4 regions of the Streptomyces sp. NPDC041970 genome follow, and region 2 is predicted to be linked to each of the others. Evidence: riboswitches for the same ligand, from Rfam matches in the RefSeq annotation. Region 2 holds a riboswitch; each other region holds the start of a gene.
The links. Region 2 has a riboswitch for cyclic di-AMP ahead of ACZ6EJ_RS26075 (M23 family metallopeptidase). Riboswitches for the same ligand answer to the same signal wherever they lie in the genome.
Positions count from the first base shown of each region.

Region 1: linked by a shared signal. The riboswitch ahead of ACZ6EJ_RS00425 (M23 family metallopeptidase) and the one ahead of ACZ6EJ_RS26075 (M23 family metallopeptidase) in region 2 are both predicted to bind cyclic di-AMP.
Region 3: linked by a shared signal. The riboswitch ahead of ACZ6EJ_RS21615 (transglycosylase family protein) and the one ahead of ACZ6EJ_RS26075 (M23 family metallopeptidase) in region 2 are both predicted to bind cyclic di-AMP.
Region 4: linked by a shared signal. The riboswitch ahead of ACZ6EJ_RS12710 (transglycosylase SLT domain-containing protein) and the one ahead of ACZ6EJ_RS26075 (M23 family metallopeptidase) in region 2 are both predicted to bind cyclic di-AMP.

Region 1 covers NZ_JBVJCD010000001.1:88,974-94,479, forward strand. Annotated here, with positions in the region: gene hpnH (adenosyl-hopene transferase HpnH) at 1-645, shown strand, start outside; gene ACZ6EJ_RS00405 (aspartate aminotransferase family protein) at 776-2,173, shown strand; gene ACZ6EJ_RS00410 (helix-turn-helix domain-containing protein) at 2,233-2,841, shown strand; gene ACZ6EJ_RS00415 (DUF6126 family protein) at 2,906-3,079, shown strand; gene ACZ6EJ_RS00420 (tyrosine-protein phosphatase) at 3,099-3,911, opposite strand; cyclic di-AMP (ydaO/yuaA leader) riboswitch at 4,367-4,527, shown strand; gene ACZ6EJ_RS00425 (M23 family metallopeptidase) at 4,531-5,454, shown strand.
Region 2 covers NZ_JBVJCD010000081.1:16,325-21,830, reverse strand. Annotated here, with positions in the region: gene ACZ6EJ_RS26080 (PP2C family protein-serine/threonine phosphatase) at 66-1,262, shown strand; cyclic di-AMP (ydaO/yuaA leader) riboswitch at 1,489-1,641, shown strand; gene ACZ6EJ_RS26075 (M23 family metallopeptidase) at 1,653-2,687, shown strand; gene ACZ6EJ_RS26070 (PrsW family intramembrane metalloprotease) at 2,787-4,337, opposite strand; gene trmB (tRNA (guanosine(46)-N7)-methyltransferase TrmB) at 4,516-5,484, opposite strand; gene lhgO (L-2-hydroxyglutarate oxidase) at 5,477-5,506, opposite strand, start outside.
Region 3 covers NZ_JBVJCD010000049.1:21,967-27,472, forward strand. Annotated here, with positions in the region: gene ACZ6EJ_RS21605 (FtsB family cell division protein) at 1-293, opposite strand, end outside; gene eno (phosphopyruvate hydratase) at 398-1,678, opposite strand; gene ACZ6EJ_RS21615 (transglycosylase family protein) at 1,985-2,704, opposite strand; cyclic di-AMP (ydaO/yuaA leader) riboswitch at 2,710-2,891, opposite strand; gene ACZ6EJ_RS21620 (transglycosylase family protein) at 3,470-4,537, opposite strand; gene ACZ6EJ_RS21625 (cytochrome P450 family protein) at 4,712-5,506, opposite strand, start outside.
Region 4 covers NZ_JBVJCD010000019.1:65,324-70,829, forward strand. Annotated here, with positions in the region: gene ACZ6EJ_RS12695 (helix-turn-helix domain-containing protein) at 1-150, opposite strand, end outside; gene ACZ6EJ_RS12700 (hypothetical protein) at 371-976, shown strand; gene ACZ6EJ_RS12705 (FAD-dependent oxidoreductase) at 1,349-2,737, opposite strand; cyclic di-AMP (ydaO/yuaA leader) riboswitch at 3,220-3,375, shown strand; gene ACZ6EJ_RS12710 (transglycosylase SLT domain-containing protein) at 3,379-4,104, shown strand; gene ACZ6EJ_RS12715 (UbiA family prenyltransferase) at 4,238-5,116, opposite strand; gene ACZ6EJ_RS12720 (type III polyketide synthase) at 5,234-5,506, shown strand, end outside.

The DNA of each region.
Region 1 (5,506 bases), on a different contig from region 2:
GCCTTCGCCGTGCACATCGACGGACTGCGCGAGCGGCACGACGAATCGGTCGCCAAGGAAGGCGTCTTCGACGAGGCCGTCGCCGCGATGAAGGAGGCCAAGCGGCGCGGATTCCGCGTCACCACCAATTCCACCTTCTTCAACACCGACACCCCGCAGACCGTCATCGAGGTGCTCGACTACCTCAACGACGACCTCCAGGTCGACGAGATGATGATCTCGCCCGCGTACGCGTACGAGAAAGCGCCCGACCAGGAGCACTTCCTGGGCGTCGAGCAGACCCGCGCACTGTTCAAGAAGGCGTTCGCGGGCGGCAACCGGGCCCGCTGGCGGCTCAACCACTCGCCCCTCTTCCTGGACTTCCTGGAGGGCGAGGCGGACTTCCCGTGCACCGCGTGGGCGATCCCGAACTACTCGCTCTTCGGCTGGCAGCGCCCCTGCTACCTGATGAGCGACGGCTACGTGCCGACGTACCGGCAGCTCGTCGAGGAGACCGACTGGAACGCCTACGGCCGGGGCAAGGACCCGCGCTGCGCGAACTGCATGGCGCACTGCGGCTACGAGCCCACGGCGGTGCTCGCCACCATGGGGTCGCTGAAGGAGTCCCTGCGCGCGGTGCGGGAGACCGTCGGCGGCGGCCGGTGACGGGCTGAACCGAGCCGGACGGGCGGTCCGGGGCCCGCTCCGGGCCGCCGCCCGCTCCGCGAGCCGGGGCGCCGACCCGGCCGCACGGCGCACCGCGGCGCCGGACCACCACGAAGGGGAAGGGCGCGCGATGACGGACGACGGATCAAAGGGGTTCGACCTGGCACGACTCCTCGCCGAGCGCGGGGGGGAACGGTACGACCTGCACACACGCCACCTCAACCACCAACTGCCGCGCATGTTGCGGACCATCGGCTTCGACAAGGTCTACGAGCGGGCCGAGGGCGCGTACTTCTGGGACGCGGAGGGCAACGACTACCTCGACATGCTCGCCGGGTTCGGCGTCATGGGCCTGGGCCGCCACCACCCGGTGGTGCGCCGGGCGCTGCACGACGTGCTGGACGCCCAGCTCGCCGACCTCACCCGGTTCGACTGCCAGCCGCTGCCCGGCCTGCTGGCCGAGAGGCTCCTCGCCCACAGCCCCCACCTGGACCGCGTCTTCTTCGGCAACAGCGGCACGGAAGCGGTCGAGACGGCGCTGAAGTTCGCCCGCCGCGCCACCGGGAAACCGCGGGTCCTCTACTGCGAGCACGCCTTCCACGGACTGACCACCGGCTCGCTCTCGGTCAACGGGGAGGCCGGCTTCCGCGACGGCTTCGCCCCGCTGCTGCCCGACACGGCGATCCCGCTCGGCGACCTGGACGCGCTCCGCCGCGAACTGGGGCGCGGCGACGTCGCGGCCCTCATCGTCGAGCCCGTCCAGGGCAAGGGCGTGAACGCCGCGCCGCCCGGCTTCCTGCGGCAGGCGCAGGAGGAGCTGCACCGCCACAAGGCCCTGCTGATCGCGGACGAGGTGCAGACCGGCCTCGGGCGGACCGGCGACTTCTACGCGTACCAGCACGAGGAAGGCGTGGAACCCGACCTCGTGTGCGTCGCCAAGGCCCTGTCCGGCGGCTATGTGCCCGTCGGGGCGACGCTCGGCAAGGACTGGATCTTCCGGCGGGTGTACTCCTCGATGGACCGGGTCCTCGTCCACTCCGCCAGCTTCGGCTCCAACGCCCAGGCGATGGCGGCGGGGCTGGCCGTCCTCGCGGTGATGGAGGAGGAGGAGACCGTCGCCAACGCCCGCCGCACCGGCGACCTGCTGCGCGAGCGGCTGGCGGCGCTGGTGGACCGCTACGAGCTGCTGCACGAGGTGCGCGGGCGCGGACTCATGATCGGCATCGAGTTCGGCCGGCCGTCCACGTTGCGGCTCCGCGGCCGCTGGACCATGCTCCAGGCGGCCCGCAAGGGGCTCTTCGCCCAGATGGTCGTGGTCCCGCTGCTGCGCCGGCACCGCATCCTCACCCAGGTCTCCGGCGACCACCTGGAAGTGATCAAGCTGATCCCCCCGCTGATCATCAAGGAGGCCGAGGTCGACCGGTTCGTGACGGCGTTCACCGCCGTCATGGACGACGCGCACGACGGCGGCGGGCTGATGTGGGACTTCGGCCGGACGCTCGTGCGGCAGGCCGTCGCCAACCGCTGAGACCTTGCCTGAGAGGCAAGGAATTTGCCCAAGGGGAAAGTTCCTGGCCCAATGGAGCCATGAACCCTCCGGACGGCGGGGCGCCGGACGAGCTGCCCGGCGTCGCACCCCGCCTGCGCGACCTGCGCCGCGGCCGCGGCCTCACCCTGGAGGCCGCCGCGCGGCGGGCCGGCCTCTCCCCGGCCCACCTCTCCCGGCTGGAGACGGGGCGCAGGCAGCCCTCGCTGCCGATGCTGCTGGGACTGGCCCGCGTCTACGGTACGACGGTCTCGGAACTGCTCGGCGAGCAGCCGCCCGGACGCGAGGCGATCATCCGGGGCGGCGGCTTCGAGGGTGCGGAGGCCGACGGCTGGATGTACCGGCGGGCCGGCGGGTCCGGTCGGGCGATGCAGGCGCTGCGCGTCCGGGTGCCGTACGGCGCCCAGGGCGACCTGGTCCGGGTCCACCCCGGCGAGGAATGGCTGCACGTCCTGGAGGGGCGGCTGCGGGTCGGGCTCGGCGACACCGTGCACGACCTCGGCCCCGGTGACAGCGCCCACTTCGACTCGCTCACACCGCACCGGATCGCGGCGACCGACCGCTGCGGCGCGGAGCTGCTGTTCGTCCACACCCTGCTGCAGGCCCCCGTCGGCGACCTCTGCGCGGGCAGCGGCCTCCCCGCGCGCTGACGGGCCGTCCCGTCCGCCGCCCCCTTCGTCCGTCCCGGCCGTGCGGCCGGCAGAGAGGACCCCCATGTCCGATTCCGAGCACTACGACCCACTCGGCCCCGGCCGCCGTCCGAACGAGGACCCGCAGGAGCGCCGTATGCCGCGCGGCGTCGTGATCCGCCTCTTCGCCTACCTGGTGGCCGGCCACGTCATCGCCGCCTTCCTCTACCTGCTCTTCGTGGTGGCCGGCGGCGAGTGACCTCGCGCCGCGCCCCGGCTCACTCCTGGTCGAGCAGCCGTTCGCGGAGCCGCTCGCGGGTGCGGGGGGAGAGCTCCAGCCCCTCGGAGAGGTAGCGGTCCGTCGTGCCCCACAGCTCCTCGATCCTCGCGAAGGCCGCCGCGAGGTAGGCGGGCCGCGCCCCGAAGAGCGGGTTCAGCAGCTCCATCACCTCCGGGGACAGTCCGGCCCCGGAGGTGTCGGCGCGCCGCACCCGGTACCGGCGGTGCGCCTCGTTGGACTTGAGGTAGTCCTCCTCGATCGCCTCCCGTTCGACGCCGACCGCCAGCAGCGCGACCGCTATCGCGAGGCCGGCCCGGTCCTTGCCCGCCGCGCAGTGCATCAGCGCGGGCACGCTGTCCTCGGCCAGCGCGTGCAGGACCCGGCTGTGCTCGGCGGTGCGCTCCTCGATCATCGCGCGGTACATCCGGACCATGCGCTCGGCGCCCCGCCCGCCCGCGAGGACGGATCGGAGCTGCTCGATGTTCCCGTCGCGCACCAGCCGCCAGAACTCGGCGCCGTCGGCCGGGTCCGAGAGCGGAATGCTGACATTGCGGACACCGGGCAGCTCGACGTCGTACCCGTCGAGCCGGTGGTCGGCGGCATTGCGGAAGTCGAACACCGTGTGCAGGCCGAGCCCGGCGAGAAAGGCCGTGTCCTCGGCGGTGGCGTGCGCCAGGTGGCCGCTGCGGTAGAGCCTGCCGAACGCGGTGCGCCGCCCGTCCGCGGTGGGCAGCCCGCCCACGTCGCGGAAGTTCCGGACTCCGGTCAGAGCGGTCTCGGTCGGCGGGACCTGCGGCACCTGCTGCGTCACGGGGGCTCCTGGCGTCTCTGGCGGCGGCGCGGCTCGTCGGCGCTCGCGCTCCCGTGACGATACGACATCGCTTCCGGGGAGGCGGGGCGGGCGAACGCGCCGGAACGGAAGCGGTGCGCCGCGCGCCGCGCCGGCACATCTGACGCCCCGTCGACAGGGGCGGCCGAGCTATGTCCGTATTGCTGCATTTCGTAGAACATGCCCCGCTAATGGGGGAGATGGAATCAGGTGGGTGAGCGGGATCATATCCGTGACGGTCTGTGGCGATCATGCCTCGTCCTTTTCCCGTTTCCCGCGCGGAAAGTCAAGATCCTTAATCCACGGAGTGTGACGGGAATTCCGGAGCGCGCTCGCACCGGTGAATGTCCGGTGCAACCGGCGGCTTGTTCCGTGCGTCCTGACTCGTTTACGGTCACCGTCGATCCGGGCGGACCGCCTAATCCTGCCGCCGCCCGGAATTCCACCCACCCACTCACGCGTGGCAGGAGCGGGGGACCCAGGTAAGCCGCCGACCCCGGAGAGATCCGGACCGGCTCGGGGTGAAGTCGCCGACGGCGACCGGGCATCTCCAGCCCGAACCCGACAGCTCACCTCGTAGGCGCCGGAGAGGAAAAGCCCCATGCCCGCACAGGGTAAGCACCGTCGACCGAAGTCCGGCCCGATCTCCCGCGGCGTCCTCGCCGCCGGGACCGGCGGGGCCGCGATCGCCCTCCCGTTCGTCGCCGCCACCGGAGCGCAGGCCGCCCCGGCCGCGCAGCCCGCCGCCGCGGTGGCCGTGGCGCACACCGCTCCGCAGGCCGCTCCCGCCGCCTCGCGGGACGTTCCCCGGACGTACTCCGTCGTCCGGGGCGACTACCTGTCCAAGATCGCGGCCGAGCACCGGATCAAGGGCGGCTGGCAGAAGCTGTACCAGGACAACCGCTCCACCGTCGGCGAGAACCCCGGTCTGATCTTCCCCGGCATGAAGCTGACGCTGGGCGCCAAGAAGGCCGCCCCGGCCCCCGAGGCCGCTCCGAAGAAGGCCGCCCCGGCGCCCGAGGCCGCTCCGAAGAAGGCCCCGAAGGCCGCCGCCCCGCAGGCGGAGACCGCCTCGGCCGACGACTCGGCGCCCACCGGCTCCTCGGAGGCGACCGGCTCCGGCTGGACCACCCCGCTGGCCTCCGCCAACGTCACCACCCAGTACCGCGCCTCCGGCTCCAGCTGGTCCAGCGGCTACCACACCGGCGCGGACTTCCAGGCCGCCTCCGGCACCCCGATCCGCGCCATCGGCCCCGGCACCGTGGTCTCGGCCGGCTGGAGCGGTTCGTACGGCAACGAGGTCGTCATCCAGCACGAGGACGGCATGTACTCCCAGTACGCCCACCAGTCCTCGCTGAACGTCTCCGTCGGCCAGACCGTCTCGGGCGGCCAGCAGATCGGGCTCTCCGGCTCCACCGGCAACTCGACCGGCCCGCACCTGCACTTCGAGGTCCGCACCGGCCCGAGCTACGGCTCGGACGTCGACCCGATCGCGTACCTGCGCCAGCACGGCGTCTCGGTCTGAGCCGAGCGGCGGCCGTGAGCGGTCCGAGGGGCGGTGCGCTGCGGCGCACCGC
Region 2 (5,506 bases):
CCGCAGCCGTGGGTGGACCGGGCAGGAGTGGACAGGTGGGGTTGGCCAAGGAGCGGGGCGGGGGCATGACCGGGAACACCGGGGCACTCGGGCGGGCTCTGTTCGGAGCCCCCGAGGCCGCAGGGACGTCCGGCTCCCAGGTCACCCGGCGGTTCGTCCGGATGCTGCCGGCCCTGCTCATCGTGGGCGGGCTGGTCTTCGACGAGCTGACCCCGCCCAACTTCACGGCCGTCCCCCTGTTCGTCGCGGCCCCGCTGATCGCCGCGCCGTTCTTCTCCCGGCCCAGGACCGTCCGCACGGGGGTGGCCGCGCTCCTCGCGGTCACCGTGATGCGGTTCCTCGACGGGGTCTCCACGCAGGTGGTCCCGGTCATCGAGATGGTCACGGTGCTCACCGCGGCGGTGCTGGCCCTCGTCATCAACGGGGTCGTGCGGCGCGGCAACGAGCAGTTGGCCTCGGCGCGGGTCATCGCGGAGACCGCCATGCGGGCGGTGCTGCCGACGCCGGCCGAGCGGATCGGCGGGCTCCAGGTGGCCGCGCGGTACGAGGCGGCGCAGGCGGACGAGTTCGTGGGCGGCGACCTGTTCGCGGTCGCGGACACCCCGTACGGCGTACGCCTGGTGGTCGGGGACGTACGCGGCAAGGGGCTGGACGCCGTCGAGGCGGTGGCGGTGATCATCGGGGCGTTCCGGGAGGCCGCCGAGCAGGAGCAGGCGTTGGAGGGCGTCGCGCAGCGGTTGGAGCGTGCGCTGGCCCGTGAGGGGACGCGGCGGTACGGCCTGGACGTGATGGAGGGGTTCATCACCGCGGTGCTGGCCGAGATCCCGCCCGGATCGGCCGCTCTGCGCCTGGTCAACCGCGGGCACCCCGAGCCGATCCTGCTGCACGCGGACGGCGCGGTGGAGGTGCTCGCGCCCTCCGCGCCGGCGCTGCCGCTGGGGATGGACCTGGGGGTGTGGCCGGACCGGTCCGACGAGTGGGCGATGCCCGCGGGGTCGACCCTGCTGGCCTTCACGGACGGGCTGTCGGAGGCCCGTGACGCGTACGGGAACTTCTACGATCCGGCGGCCCGGCTGCGCGGCCGGATCTTTCCGGGGCCGGAGGAGCTGTTGTCGGCGCTGACCGACGACGTGCGGCTGCACACCGGGGGGCGGGCCACGGACGACCTGGCGCTGCTCGCGGTCGCCCGGCCGGCGGAGGGGCAGCCGGTGCCGCGGACCACGGTGAAGATCGTGGGGCGGGGAAAGGGCGCGAAGGGTTGACACGGTGCGTAGTCGGAGCGCGCCGCTACGCATAACATTTGACATACCGTCAGAAAAAGTGGTGTGGCTGAGCCCTGGTCAAGTCGCCCGATTCCACCCGCTTGTGACCCGTACATCCCCGCCGAGTCCGTTAATGATCAACAGGGACGGCTTGGAATCGGGGCCCGGTGTCTATTAACGTTCGATAACGCAGCGCGGTCGTCCCAGCCGTCGACAGAGGCGGCACCGTGCGCGAGCGCCGAATTCCGCAAGGGAACCGGGGAACCACCTTCATGGGGTGAATCGGACACCTGCGTCTCGTGAGAGGCGGAGGGGCCCGTAGGAGACCTTCCTGCTCCGAACCCGTCAGCTAACCCGGTAGGCGAGAAGGAAGGAAAGGAGTGCGCCCACGTGGCGTCCAACCAGCCTGCCCCTGAGGCGCTGTCACCCTTCGCCCCCGACGACTTCGGAGGCGCGGAGCGGTCTCGGGAGGAGTGGAACCCCACCGCGGAGTCCATCCGTCCGGTGCGCGGCAAGCACCGCGTGGCCAAGCAGCGCGGTCTGGCCCGCAGCTCCACCGTCCTCGGGGTCGGCGTCATCGCGGCCGTCGGCGCGGGAGGCATGGCCACCGCCCAGAGCAAGCCGCCGGTCTCCATCACCCTTCCCGATTCGATCGCGGACAATCTCCCCGACGCCAAGTCCCTTCCCGGTGTCGGCGCCCTCATGTCCACGGAGACGGGCAGCGCCCCGGTCGTCGCGACCGCACCGCTCACCACCGCCGGCATCACCACCGCGGAGGCCGAGGGGGGCGCCACCGACGCGGGCGAGGCGCTGCGCGCCCGCATCCTCCAGCAGGCCGAGCAGCAGCAGGCCAGCGCCGACGCCGAGGCGAAGGCCGCCGCCGAGGCCGCCGCGGCCGAGAAGGCCGCCGCCGAGGCGAAGAAGCAGCAGGACGAGGCCGAGGCCAAGGCCGCCGCGGAGAAGAAGGCGGCGAGGGAAGCGGCGGAGCGGAAGGCGGAGGCCGAGCGCCTCACCAGGCTCGCCGCCAGCTACTCCCTGCCCACCGCCTCCTACACGATCACCTCGACCTACGGGCAGTCCGGTGCGCTGTGGTCCTCCGGCCGGCACACCGGCCTCGACTTCGCCGGGTCGGCCGGTGCTCCGCTCAAGGCCGTGCACAGCGGCACGATCACGTCGGCCGGCTACTCCGGCGCGTACGGCTACCGCACGGTCCTCCGGCTCGATGACGGCACGGAGATCTGGTACGCCCACCAGGCCTCGATCGAGGTGTCGGTCGGGCAGCGGGTCACCACCGGCCAGACGATCGGCCGCATGGGCGACAGCGGCAACGTGACCGGCGTCCACCTCCACCTGGAGGTCCGCACCGCGGGCGGCTCCGCGATGGACCCGAGGGCCTGGCTGAACAGCAAGGGCCTGCCGGTCTGACCCGTCGAGAACCGGGCCTCCCGGTCCGGGCGCTCCCGCCGAGCGCCCCGGACCGGGAGGCCTCGCGCGTTCCCCGGACCCTGTGCGGGGCGCCGCCCGCTACCGCGGTGTGCGGCGGTGGGTGTGCGGCGCGTCGCCGTACGGGGGGTGCGGGCCCCGGCCGGGGGGTCCGGCGTACGGGGGCTGGTGCGGGAGCGGGGCCGCGTGGGCGGGACCGGGCGGTCGGGCGTGGGCGCCGTGGCCGTACCCGTGACCGGGCCCGCTTCCGTAGCCGGACCCGATTCCTCCGGGCCCGTGTCCGCTTCCGTATCCGCTCGCGTACGGGAACGGGGCTCGGCGGTGGGAGCGCGGGCGGGCCGTGAGGCGGGCGGCGTGGGTGAGGGCCGGGGCGGCGACGGCGCGGCGCTGCCAGAGGTGGTGCAGCAGCTCGCGCTCCCGCGCGGCGAAGTCCGCGCCCACCGCGCCGTGGCGGGCCCGGCGGCGCAGCCCGGCCAGGGACGTCGCGAACGACTCGTACTCCGCGACCGCGCGCGCCGCGGACCGGCCCCGGCTCCGGTCCCGCTGCCAGTGGCGGGCCAGGTCGCGGGCGAGGCCGCGGGCCCGCATGGAGGAGAGCGCCGTCGGTTCGTCGGGGGCGAGCCAGCCGGCGGCGGCGTACGCGGGCAGCTCGGCGGCGAGGGTGCGCAACTCGCGTTGGCGCGACCAGACCGCCAACCAGGTCACCAGCCCGAACGCCGGGACCATCACGGTGCCGTACACCGCGTAGAAGGCGTACGGGCCGAAGACCGACGAACCGTTCCACAGGGCGTGCAGGCCCATCGCCAGCAGCAGGCCGAGCAGCGGCAGGGCGATCCGGCGGACCCGGTGGCGGCGGTCGCTGACGGCCGCGAAGCCGAAACCGAGGCCGGTGAGGACCGTGAACAGGGGGTGCGCGAAAGGCGACATGACGATGCGCACGAAGAACGTCCCCGCCGTCACCGACGCGAGCCCGGAGCTGCCCACCTGCTGGTCCTCGCCGAACGCGTTGCCCAGATAGAGGATGTTCTCGGTGAACGCGAAGCCCGTCGCGGTGAACCCGGCGACGACGATCCCGTCCACCACCCCGCTGAACTCCCTTCTGCGGAACAGGAAGATCAGCAGCACGGCGGCGGCCTTCGCGCTCTCCTCCACGACCGGGGCGATGACGGTCGCCCCCAGGGTGCCGGCGCTCGCCGGGTCGGCGGTCGCGGTGGCTATCCAGCGCGTCGCGAAGGAGTTGGCGATGATCGCGACGAGCGCGGCCGCACACGCGCCCCAGGCGAAGGAGAACAGCAGATTCCGCCAGGGCCCCGGCTCGACCCGGTCCAGCCAGCGGAAGGCGGCCATCAGCAGCGGCACCGGCAGCAGGGCGAGCCCGAGACCGACCAGGAACCCCTCGGGGCCGGTCTGCTCCCGCACGAGGGCCAGGATCACCAGCCCGCACAGCACGAGCGCGACGACCACCGCCCCGGCGCGGAACGCCTTGCTGCGCCACACCATGCCGACGCGGCGCGGCCGGTAGCGCCACTGGCCGCGCTCCGGCGCGGGGCCCAGGACCTCGTCGAGCCGCTGCTCGTGGAGGACCGGGACAGCCGGCCGCACCTGTCGATGCTGTACAGAACCGTCGGACACCACTCGACCTTAGCGAGAAGGACTGACATCCGAGCCCGCCGTCGGCTCGGACGCCTTCCGTGAGGGCGCGTTGGACGGTCCTCCGGCGCGTGCGCGTCCAGGCGCGCCCCGCGACCGCGCGCCGGCCGGGACGCCCCCGGCGGGCCCGCGCCGGACGGACGGCTGCCGCGACCGGGCGTCAGACGCGGGCGAACAGCAGGTCGTGGACGACGTGTCCCTTGTCCAGCCCCTGCCCCTCGAACCGGGTGAGCGGGCGGAACGCGGGGCGCGGGGCGTAACCGCCGTCGGCCGCGGTGTTCTCGAAGAGGGGGTGCGCGGTGAGCACGTCGAGCATCTGCTCCGCGTACGGCTCCCAGTCGGTCGCGCAGTGGAGGATCGCGCCGGGCTTCAGCCGGGGGGCCGCCAGGTCCAGGAACTCCGGCTGGATCAGCCGCCGCTTGTGGTGCCGCGCCTTGGGCCACGGGTCGGGGAAGAAGACCCGCAGGCCGTCGAGGGAGGCGGGGGGCAGCATCTCGCGGAGCAGGATGACCGCGTCGCCGTTGGCCACCCGTACGTTGGACAGCCCGGCCCGGTCCGCGAGGCCGAGGAGGTTGCCCTGGCCGGGGGTGTGCACGTCGACGGCGAGGATGCCGGTGCCCGGATCGTCGGCCGCCATCTGCGCGGTGGCCTCGCCCATGCCGAAGCCGATCTCCAGGACGACCGGCAGCCCGTCGAACAGCTCGTCCGGGTCCAGGACGCGCTGCCCGTCGATGTCCAGGCCCCACTTGGGCCACAGCCGCTCCAGGGCGTCCTGCTGGCCTGGCGTGACCCGGCTGCGGCGCGGCTGGAAGCTCCGGATGCGGCGCTCGTGGTGCGAACCGGCGGGGTCGGCGGCGGGGCCGCCGGGGAAGCGGGGCTCCTGGCGCAGCCGGCGCTGCCGCTCGAAGGAGGCCGCCCGCAGCGCGGCCGCGTCGGCGGCCCCGTCGTCCACGAGGGCGTCGGCGGCGGTGGAGCCGGACGGGGCAGGAGCCGCGGCGTCGGCGGCGGTGGAGCCGGACGGGGCAGGAGCCGCGGCGTCGGCGGCGGTGGAGCCGGTCGGATCGGCGCCGCGGAACGCCGAGGCGGCGTCGGGCGTACCGGGGGCGGGGTCAAAGGGCTGTTCAGACACGATGGCCCGATTCTACGGCGGG
Region 3 (5,506 bases), on a different contig from region 2:
TCCTGGAGGCGGGCCTTCTCGTCCCGCAGCTCCTCGGTGCGCCGCTCGGCCTGCTCCGCGAGCCGCTCCTGCTCCGCGATGTCGTCGCGCTGGGAGACGTACTGCCGCATCGGGTAGGCGAGCGCCACCACCAGGGAGCAGACGACCAGCGCCAGGAACGCGGCCCGGCCGGTCAGCCGGGAGCGGCGGTCCTGGCGGCGGCTCTGGGAGCGGTACACCCGTGCCGCGGTCTGCTCCCCGAGCAGCCGCAGCCTGGTCGAGGTGGAGAACCGGTCGCGGTCCTTCCCGGCCATGTCTCCCGCCTCCCCGTTACGCACGTCCGTCCCCGCACACGGTACGGGACCGAGTGCGGGGACGGACGGAGGCTATGCCCTCGGCCCGGAACGGGCCGCCCGGATCAGCCCTTGAAGCGCGGGAACGCGGAGCGTCCCGCGTACACCGCGGCGTCGTCGAGGATCTCCTCGATGCGCAGGAGCTGGTTGTACTTGGCGACGCGGTCCGAGCGGGCCGGGGCGCCGGTCTTGATCTGGCCGCAGTTCACGGCGACGGCGAGGTCGGCGATGGTGACGTCCTCGGTCTCGCCGGAGCGGTGCGACATCATGCACTTGAAGCCGTTGCGCTGGGCCAGCTCGACGGCGTCCAGGGTCTCGGTCAGCGAACCGATCTGGTTGACCTTGACGAGCAGGGCGTTGGCGGAGCCCTCCTCGATGCCGCGGGCCAGGCGCTCCGGGTTGGTGACGAAGAGGTCGTCGCCGACGATCTGGACCTTGGCGCCCAGGCGGTCGGTGATGACCTTCCAGCCGGCCCAGTCGTCCTCGTACAGCGGGTCCTCGATGGAGACCAGCGGGTAGGCGGAGACGAGCTCCTCGTAGTACTCGGTCATCTCGGCGGCCGAGCGGGACTTGCCCTCGAACTCGTAGACGCCGTCCTTGTAGAACTCGGACGCGGCCACGTCGAGCGCGAGCGCGACATCGCGGCCGGGGACGTAGCCGGCTTCCTTGATGGCCTCGACGATGAGGTCCAGGGCGGCGCGGTTGGACTCCAGGTTCGGGGCGAAGCCGCCCTCGTCGCCGAGTCCGGTGGACAGGCCCTTGGTCTTGAGGACCTTCTTCAGGGTGTGGTAGATCTCCGCGCCCCAGCGCAGGGCCTCGGAGAAGGACTCCGCGCCGATCGGCGCGATCATGAACTCCTGGATATCCACGTTGGAGTCGGCGTGCGACCCGCCGTTGAGGATGTTCATCATCGGAACGGGCAGCAGGTGCGCGTTCGGGCCGCCGAGGTAGCGGAAGAGCGGCAGGTCGGACGCCTCGGAGGCGGCGTGCGCGACGGCGAGCGAGACGCCGAGGATGGCGTTGGCGCCGAGCGAGGCCTTGTTCTCGGTGGCGTCCAGGTCGAACATCGCCTGGTCGATCAGGCGCTGCTCGGTGGCGTCGTACCCGACCAGCTCCGGGCCGATCTGCTCGATGACGGCGAGGACGGCCTTCTCCACGCCCTTGCCCTGGTAGCGGTTGGGGTCGCCGTCACGAAGCTCGATGGCCTCGAACGCACCGGTGGAGGCGCCGGACGGAACAGCAGCACGACCGGTGCTGCCGTCGTCGAGGCCGACCTCGACCTCGACCGTGGGGTTCCCCCGTGAGTCGAGGATTTCCCTGGCTACGACGACGTCGATGGACGGCACGAGGCATCTCCTTCTGGGAATGACACTGGTTGTGCAGGGTCACGGTGGCCTTGCGACACGAGCCTAACCGGCGCGGCCCTCTCCGTCGGCCGACCGCCCGACTCCTGGGACGAAAAAGCACCCAAGGACCCTCATGACGGGACGAATCCCTGGAACCTACCGGGCGGTAACGACAAGAGGTGAACGGACCGCCCGCCCCCTCACCACGACCCCGGCCCGGCGCGCACGGGGGAGAGCGCGCCGGGCCGGGGGGCCGTGCGAGGGAGGGACCGCCGGACCCCTCCCTCCGGGGAGGAGAGACTCCGGTTACTTCAGGTGGAGCTGCTGACCGGGGAAGATCAGGTCGGCTTCCTCGACGATGTCGTCGTTGAGCTGGAAGAGCTTGCTCCAGCCGCCCTTGACGCCTTCCTTCTGAGCGATGGTGCTCAGGGTGTCGCCGGCCTTGACCTCGTACTCGCCGTCGCCCTTCTTGACCTTCTCGCCGGTCGGGGTGGTGACGGTCTTCTTGCTCTCGGCCCGCGGAGCGGTGCGCTGCTCGCTGCGCGTGGTGGGCTGCTCGGCCCGGCGCTCGGGCTGCGCCTGCCGCGGCTGCGCCTGCTCGGTCGACTTCTCGGACTGGCCGGAGCCGGCGTTCACACCGGGGTCCACACCGTCGTTGGTGAGGCCGCCCGCTCCGGCGCAGGCCCAGGCGCCCGGACCCTGCATGTCGAGCAGCTTCTCGGCGGTGGCGATCTGCTGGTCCTTGGAGGCCAGGTCGGCGCGCGAGGCGTACTGCGTACCGCCGGCGGCGGCCCAGCTCGACTGCGAGAACTGCAGCCCGCCGTAGTAGCCGTTGCCGGTGTTGATGGACCAGTTGCCGCCGGACTCGCACTGGGCGACGGCGTCCCAGGTCTCGACGGAGGCGGCGGAGGCGCCGGTCGCGCCCATCAGCGGCATGGCGACGGCGGCGCCGGCGACACCCGCCAGAGTGGCGACGCGGACGGCCTTGGACGGGCGGCGGTGCTTGCCCTTGCTGTTCAGCAGCATGGAACGTATCTCCTCACCGACGCCTACGAGGTGAGCTGTCGGGTTCGGGCTGATGAGTTGCCCGGACGCGCGACCTTGCGCACGTCTTCACCCCTAGCCGGTCCCGTCCGTCCCCGTCCTTCGACGAGGCGTCCGGACCCGGCGGCCTACCTGGGTCCCCCGCTCCTGCCTACGGCGCTTTACGCGTCTGTTCCCTTCGACCGACGGCAGGATTCGGCGTGACGGTCGACGGGGCCCGCGGTGCGAGCGGTTCCGACCGTAAACACAGGCAACCCCGACATTCAAAGATGGACATACACGGCAATCGCCACTTAGCTCCCCGCACTGACGGGTCGTTTCCGCAGGTCGGAGGCGATCTGGGCGGACCCGCCGGACGGAATCGGCCAGTTGAGGCAAAGAGATCCATGTCTCACTTACGCAAAAGCGGACATAGGCTGGTGAACTGCCGGGGATTTTCCCGGCTTTTCGCCCTGGGGAACCCGCGCGGGGAGCTGGGCGGGGGCGGTTGCGCGCTCCCGCACGAGAGGCTCTCGGGCTTCCGCGCGCGGGCTCACGCGTGAGGGCGCGTGCACGCGCCCGTAGGGGGCTCTTGCAGCGTGCGCGGGCGCGCGGGTTTCCCGTACGAGGGGCCCTCGGGCTTCCGTACGGGAGCGTGCGCGGGCTCACGCGCGCGGAGGTGCGCCGATACGCGGACGGGGCCCGCGCGGAAACCGCGTCGGGCCCCGCACAGGGCGCGCACAGGGGTCGCACAGGCCCCTCGGTACGTCAGTCGGCGGCGGGCGCTCCGGCGCTCTCCCGCTCGTCCCGCTCCGCCTGCTGACCCAGGCCCAGGTCCAGGCTCTGGCCGGGCAGGATCAGGTCCGGGTCGGAGCCGATGACGTCCTTGTTGGTCGCGTACAGGCCGCTCCAGCCGCCGGGCAGCTCGCGCGCGTCGGCGATCGCCCAGAGGCTGTCACCGGCCCGCACCGTGTACGCCCCGTCCGGGGTCGCGCCGTCCCGCGCGCCGTCCTCGCCCCGCGAGGCGTGCCGGCCGGACTCCCGTACGCCGTCGGGCCCGGCCGCCGGGCCGGTCTCCTCCGGGTCCGGGGCGCCCCGGTGCTTTCCGCCGGTGCGCTCGTCACCCGTCGAGGCGTCAGGCGCGGTGGAGGGCTCCACGGCGTCGGGGGCTCCCGTCGGCGCGGGCGGGGAGGTGGGGGTCGTGGCGGGGGCGGGCGTGCCGCTCCGCCGCTCCGTACGTCTCTCGTCCTTCGTACCGCCCTCGTCGGGCTCGACGGTTCCACTCTTCTCGCCGGACTCGCCGGACTCGCCGGACCCGCCGGACCCGCCGGACTCACCGGACCCGCCGGACCCGCCGGTTGCGCCCTTCTCGCCCGAACCGCCCGAAGTACCCGCTGTGTCCGTCCCGTCCGCGGGGTCGGCGGACGGCGTCGCGCCCGGATCGACGCCGGGCAGGGAGCCGTCCGCCACGAGGCCGGAGATGACCGCGCAACTGGGCCACGCCTTGGGCCCCCGGTCGGCCAGGACCTTCTCGGCTATGGCGATCTGCTGCGAGCGGCTGGCCAGGTCGGCGCGGGGCGCGTAGGACGTGCCGCCGTACGCCTCCCAGGTCTCCTGCGAGAACTGGAGGCCGCCGTAGTGGCCGTTGCCGAGGTCGGCGCTCCACATGCCGCCGCTCTCGCACTCCGCGACCCGGTCCCAGGTGGCGGCCTCCGCCGCGTGCGCGCCGCTCGCGCCGAGCAGCGGGATGGCGATGGCCGATCCGGCCACGCCTGCGGCGACGACGAGGGCGGGTGCCTGGCGAGGGCGGCGGTGTCGGCCGTTCGCGGAGCCCATGGGTATGCCTTCCGTGCGACTGACGAGCGGGTACTGGGCACCGGGCTCCGCCCCTGCGGGCGTGCGCCGGTACGCAGGTGACGCGTGGGCGACGAGCGACCGACGCGTCGAACCGTGAACCTAGCGGGACTCGAACGCGTGTCACAAGTCGATGCAGCGGAGATCACGTGCACATCACGGTGGTGACTGCGCGTCATCTTCCGTGCGGCGGCTGCCCGGTGTGAACGTCACCGGCAGGGTGCGCAACCCCCGCATGATGAGCCCGCCGCGCCAGCGCAGATCGGCCGGTTCCCCCGCGAGCCGCAGGTCCGGAAGGCGCTCCAGCAGGGTCGCCAGGGCGGTCTGGCCCTCCAGCCGGGCCAGCGGCGCCCCCAGGCAGTAGTGGATGCCGTGCCCGTAGCCGAGGTGCTGATTGTCACGCCGGGTCAGGTCCAGGACGTCCGGGTCCGCGAACCGCTCCGGGTCCCGGTCGGCCGCCGCCAGCACCACCAGGACGGGGTCCCCGGCGGCGATCCGGCAGCCGCCCAGCGTCAGCGGCTCGGTGGCGTACCGCCAGGTCGCGAGCTCCACCGGCCCGTCGAACCGCAGCAGCTCCTCGATCCCGGTCTCCAGCAGCCCGCTCTCCCCCGCGTCCAGGGAGGTCTGGAGCCGGGCGCGCTCCTCGGGGTGGCGGAGCAGGGCGTAGACGCCGTTGCCGATCAGGTTCACCGTCGTCTCGAAGCCGGCGAACAGCAGGATGAAGGCCATCGCGGCGGCCTCGTTCTCCGTGAGGTGCTCGCCGTGGTCGCTGGCCCGGATCAGACCGGAGATGAGGTCGTCGCCGGGGTTCTCCCGCTTGCGGTGGATGAGTTCGGCGAGGTAGCCGCGCATCTTCTTCACCGACCGGGCGACCCCGCCGCGCGGCCCGCCGCCGTGCCGGATCATCATGCCCGCCCAGTCCCGGAAGTCGTCCTGGTCCTCGCGCGGAAC
Region 4 (5,506 bases), on a different contig from region 2:
CGTGCGCCCGGCGCAGTACCGGTGCAGGGTCGACCCGCTGATCCCGATACGGCGGGCCAGCGAGGCGTACGTCCGGCCCGAGCCCTCCCGCAGCGCGCTCAGCCGCCCCGCCAGCGCGTCCCGCGCGCACCCCTCCGCGTCGTCACCCACCCGCCCGACCTCCCCCACCGCCGTGCCGGGGCGTTCCACCCCCTCGGGAACACCCACGTCGCCGGGGGTGGGACGGTTCCAGCGCGCCGGGAGGCCGGTTCGCGCTTGTCCCGGCCCCGGGCGGCCGCCCAGGCTGGTGGCGTTCCCGTACGACTCCGCCGACCGCGGCAGCCGTACGCGAGCCGCCATGCCACCCACCGCCCGAACGGGGAGACCTGCCATGCGCCTGATCCGTACCGCCCTCCTGACCGCCGCGGCCGCCGGCCTGGCCGCCACCGCCCTCGTGCCGACGCCCGCCGCCGCGGCCCCCGCTCCGCCGAGGTTCCTCAGCGCCGCGCAGTTGCCGCCCTCCCTCACCCCGTGGACCGCCGGCCCGGTGCGCGAGGGCCTTCCGGCGGACGGCTCCGAGTGCACCGCGGGGGCCACCCCGGCGGCCGGCACCCGGCACCGGGACTTCCGCACGGAGCTGGACACCACGGCCCGCCAGACCACCACGGTCGCCGCCACCGCCGGAGAGGCCAGGACGCTCGCCGCCGAGCTGCGGTCCGCCCTGTCCACCTGCCTCGAACGGCTCAAGGAGCAGGACCCCGGCCTGGAGGGCGAGGCCTTCTACCACGGCCGGATCGACGTGGAGGAGGGCGCGCACGTCCACAGCATCGACACCTCCCACCCGGAGGTCGGCTCCACCGACATCGACCTGTACTCCGTGGGCCGCGACGGCCGGACGGTGACCGTCGTCGCCTGGGGGCAGATGGGCGAGCTGGACGGCGCGCCGCTGGACGGGTTCAGGGAGACGACGCGCACCGCCGTCGCCAAGCTGCGCTGACCCCGCCCCGAGGCGTCGCACCGGTCCGCCGATGTGCGGCGCCACCGGGGGAGGGAGCGTCCCTGCCGTGTGACCCGGCACGACGCGGACCGGTTCGCCCCGCCCTCGCGAAGCGGCGCCGGGACCGGGGCGGAGGAGAGGAGGAGACCGGCCGCTCGCAGGACGAGCTGGCCCTCGTCCTGGCGCAGGCCGTGGTCGGCGCGGTCGAGGCGGGCGGGGGCCACGCGGGAGGGGTGTTCCTGCGCACCGGTGCGCCCGGGCAGTCGCGCCTCGCGCGCTCGCCGGACTGCCGACCGGGCTGCTGCGGCCCTGGTGGCGGATGCATTCCCCGCCGGCCCCCGCCGGGTCGCCGGGCGGGGGCCGTACGGCCGATCAGGCCTCGGGGCCCGCGGCCGGGGCGACCGCGCCGGAGGCCTCCAGCATCGCCTCCCGCTCCACGACCTTGATCCGCTCGCGGCCCTGGGCCGCGCCGAGCGCCTGCTCGTGCGCGTCGAGGCGGTGCCAGCCCTCCCAGGTGGTGTAGCGGACGCCACGGTCCGCCAGGAACGCCTCGACGGCGTCCGGAGCGGGCTGCGCGGGCTCGGGCAGCCGGCCGGCCGCGCGGTCCTCCAGCAGGCAGGCCACCGTCTCGTTGGCGTCGCCCTTGGTGTGGCCGATCAGGCCGATCGGGCCGCGCTTGATCCACCCCGTCACGTAGACCGAGGCCATGTGCTCCCCGCCGGAGACGACCCGGCCCGCCTCGTGCGGAACGGTGCCGGAGGCCACGTCGAAGGGCAGCTTGGGCAGCTCCTCGGAGTAGTAGCCGACGGCGCGGTAGACGCTCTGCACGTCCCAGTCGGTGAACGCGCCGGTGCCCCGGACGTTGCCGGTGCCGTCCAGCTCGGTGCGCTCGGTCCGCAGCCCGACGACCTTGCCGTCCTCGCCCAGCACCTCCACCGGGGACTCGAAGAAGTGCAGGAACAGCTTGTGCGGGCGGTCGCCGACATCGCGGATCGCCCAGTTCTCCAGGGTGGAGGCGACCATGTTGGCCTGCTTGTTGGCCCGCCGGGTGTCGATGGAGCCCTGGTCGTAGTCGATGTCCTCGGGGTTGACGATGACCTCGATGTTGGGGGAGTGGTCCAGCTCCCGCAGCTCCATCGGGCTGAACTTGGCCTGGGCCGGACCGCGCCGCCCGAACACGTGCACCTCCAGCGCCTTGTTCGCCTTGAGGCCCTGGTACACGTTGTCCGGGATCTCGGTGGGCAGCAGCTCGTCGGCCGTCTTGGCGAGGATGCGGGCCACGTCCAGCGCCACGTTCCCGACGCCCAGCACGGCGACCTTCTCCGCGGTGAGCGGCCAGGTGCGCGGGACCTCGGGGTGCCCGTCGTACCAGGAGACGAACTCGGCGGCGCCGTAGGAGCCCTCCAGCTCGATGCCGGGGATGTCCAGGGCCCGGTCGGCCTCGGCGCCGGTGGAGAAGATCACCGCGTCGTAGAACGACCGCAGGTCGTCCAGGCCGATGTCGTGGGGGTAGTCGACGTTGCCGAAGAGCCGGATCTGCGGCTTGTCCAGCACCTGGTGCAGCGCCTTGACGATGCCCTTGATCCGCGGGTGGTCGGGGGCCACCCCGTACCGGATCAGGCCGAAGGGCGCGGGCATCCGCTCGAACAGGTCGATCGACACCCCCGGCTCCTGGCAGACCTCGGATTTGAGCAGCGCGTCCGCAGCGTAGATGCCGGCGGGGCCGGCTCCGACGATGGCGACGCGGACGGGGCGTGTCATGGCGTGGGGTTCCTTCGGGGCGGGCGAACGCGGGCAGGTAGAGCGTACGTCGAGGTAAGGGTGGGCTTACCAGCTCCTCCGCACACCGTAAGCGATCGCCCGGCGGGCCCCTCGACCGGCCCTCCCGCAGATGCCCGATAGGTCCGCTTTGTGGTGTAGATATGGCTGATCTGCCTTTTTTGTACTGTTTATCCGTAACAGAGGTATTGGGGCACTTAGACCTTATGTCTGCTCCCATTTCGGGCGGAGCCGGAGCGAGTGGCGAGCATCACCCCGCAGGGTCCGGACGGGAAAGCGGAAGGAACGGTTTCCGTACGCACGGGGAAAGTTGACGCGGCGACGGCACGGAATCGATCGGGAATTCCGTCATTCGATCTTGTCGGCGCACGGCCGGACGGAATGCGGAGCTTGTTTCGTCCGGCGTTTCTCGCCTACGGTCACCGTCAATCCGGACGGAACGCCTAATCCTGCCGCCGTCCGGGAATCCGAACTCACTCACCGCACGGCAGGAGCGGGGGACCCAGGTAAGTCGCCGATCCGGTCGCCGGAACGGCTAGGGGTGAAGTCGCACACCGTGCGGCCAGACATCTCCCGTCTGAACCCGACAGCTCACCCCGTAGGCGCCGGAGAGGAAAAACCCCATGCCCGCACTGGGTAAGCACCGCCGTTCCCTGTCCGCGTCACTGAGCCGCGGCCTCCTCGCCGCGACCGCCGGCGGAGCCGTTCTCGCCCTTCCGGTGATCGGCGCCGCCACCGCCGTCGCGGCGCCCGCCGCCCCGGTGGATTCCGCGGTGCAGGCCGCCCCCGCCAAACATTCCGTGGTGCTCGGCGAAACCCTTTCCAAGATCGCCCGCGAGTATTCCGTCAGCGGCGGTTGGAAAGAGCTGTACGAAGGAAATCGGAAGGCCGTCGGCGACAATCCCGATCTTCTTCGGCCGGGCACCGTGCTGACCATCGGAGCCGAGGCCGCCCCCACCGCCGCCCGCACCGCGAGCGCGGACCGGGCCGACCGCTCGGAGCGGACCGCCCTCGCACCGGTCGCGTACACGAACGACCTCGACGGCTGGATCAGGGAGTCGCTGGCGATCATGGCCGAACACGGCATCCCCGGCAGCTACGAGGGCATCCACCGCAACATCATGCGCGAGTCCTCCGGCAACCCGGCCGCCGTCAACAACTGGGACTCCAACGCGGTCAAGGGCACCCCGTCCAAGGGCCTGCTCCAGGTCATCGACCCCACGTTCCAGGCCTACCACGTGCCGGGCACCTCGACCGACAGCTACGACCCGGTCGCCAACATCACCGCCGCGTGCAACTACGCCGCGGACCGGTACGGCTCCATCGACAACGTCTTCGGCGCGTACTGACCCCCGCCGCCCGCGCATGACGAAGGGGCCCGGACCGCGCGGTCCGGGCCCCTTCGCCGTCGCACGCGCCGGGCCGGTCACCCCCCTGGGCGCCGTACGATCCTGGCCGGAACCCGCCCGCGCCGGACCCCGGTCACGCCGCGCCCGCCCCCCGGACCAGCAGCAGCGCCAGGTCCACCGCCGCCGCGGCCACCGCACCGCCCAGCGCCGCCTTGCGCCACCGCCGGCCGAGCGCCGGGCCCGCCACCGCCGCCGCGCCCGCCATCCCCAGCGCCGCCGCCCCCCACACGTCCGGCGGACCGGGCGGCCCCAGGGCCAGCACGCCCGCGGCCGCCAGGAGCGGCGCGGGCAGCAGCAGCCGGGTCCCCGCGGCGCCCAGCCGGTGCGGCAGCCCTCGGACACCGGCCGCCCGGTCCGAGGCGATGTCCGGGAGCGTGTCGGCCAGATGGGCCGCGAAGCCCAGCAGCGCCCCGGCCGCCACCACCCACCACCGGGGCGCGGGACCGCCGGGCAGCGCGAGCGCGACGGCCGCGGGCAGCGCCCCGAACGCGACCGCGTACGGCAGCCAGGACCAGGCGGTCGCCTTGAGCCGCAGGTTGTAGAGCCAGGCGGCCGCGACCGCGGTCAGGTGCACCGTACCGGCGAGGACGCCGCAGGCCAGCGAGAGCACCGCGCACAGGGCGAGCGCGGCCGCGGCAGCCGCCCACACCGTGCCCACCCCCACCGTTCCGTCGGCCGCGGGCTTCCCCCGGCGACCGGCGCGCGCGTCGCGCCGGGCGTCGTACGCGTCGTTGCACCAGCCCACCGAGAGCTGCCCGCACAGCACCGCCGCCGTGACCAGGGCCGACCGCGGCCCGCCGAGACCGGAACCGAGGGCGAGGGCGCAGGCGAGCGCCGTCACCGCGGCCGCCGGGCCCGGATGGCAGGCCAGCGCCAACGCCCCGACCGCCCCGCGCCCCGCCGTTCCCGACGGCCCCGTCCCGACCCCGCTGACCGCGTCCGTGGCGTCCATCGGGCGATCGTAGGCGCCTGGCGCACCGTCACCACCGCGACCGGCCCGGTCTTCCCCGTAGATTCGACGATCGCGGGGGCAGGATGAGGACATGACGTCCTCGAAGCAGGAGCCCGGATGAGCCGCATCGCCGCGGTGCACGGGGCTCTGCCCCCGCACCGACACACCCAGCGCGAGGTCACCGACATGGTGGCCCGCACCTGCCTGCCGCCCGGCGCCGACCGCCGCGTCCTGGACCGGCTCCACGCCAACGCCCGCGTCCGCACCCGGCACACCGTGCTCCCGCTGGACGGCTACCGCGAACTCGACGGCTTCGGCGCGGCCAACGACGTCTTCGTGCGGTCCTCCGTCGACCTCGGCGCGCAGGCCGTGCGCGGCGCGCTGCGGTCG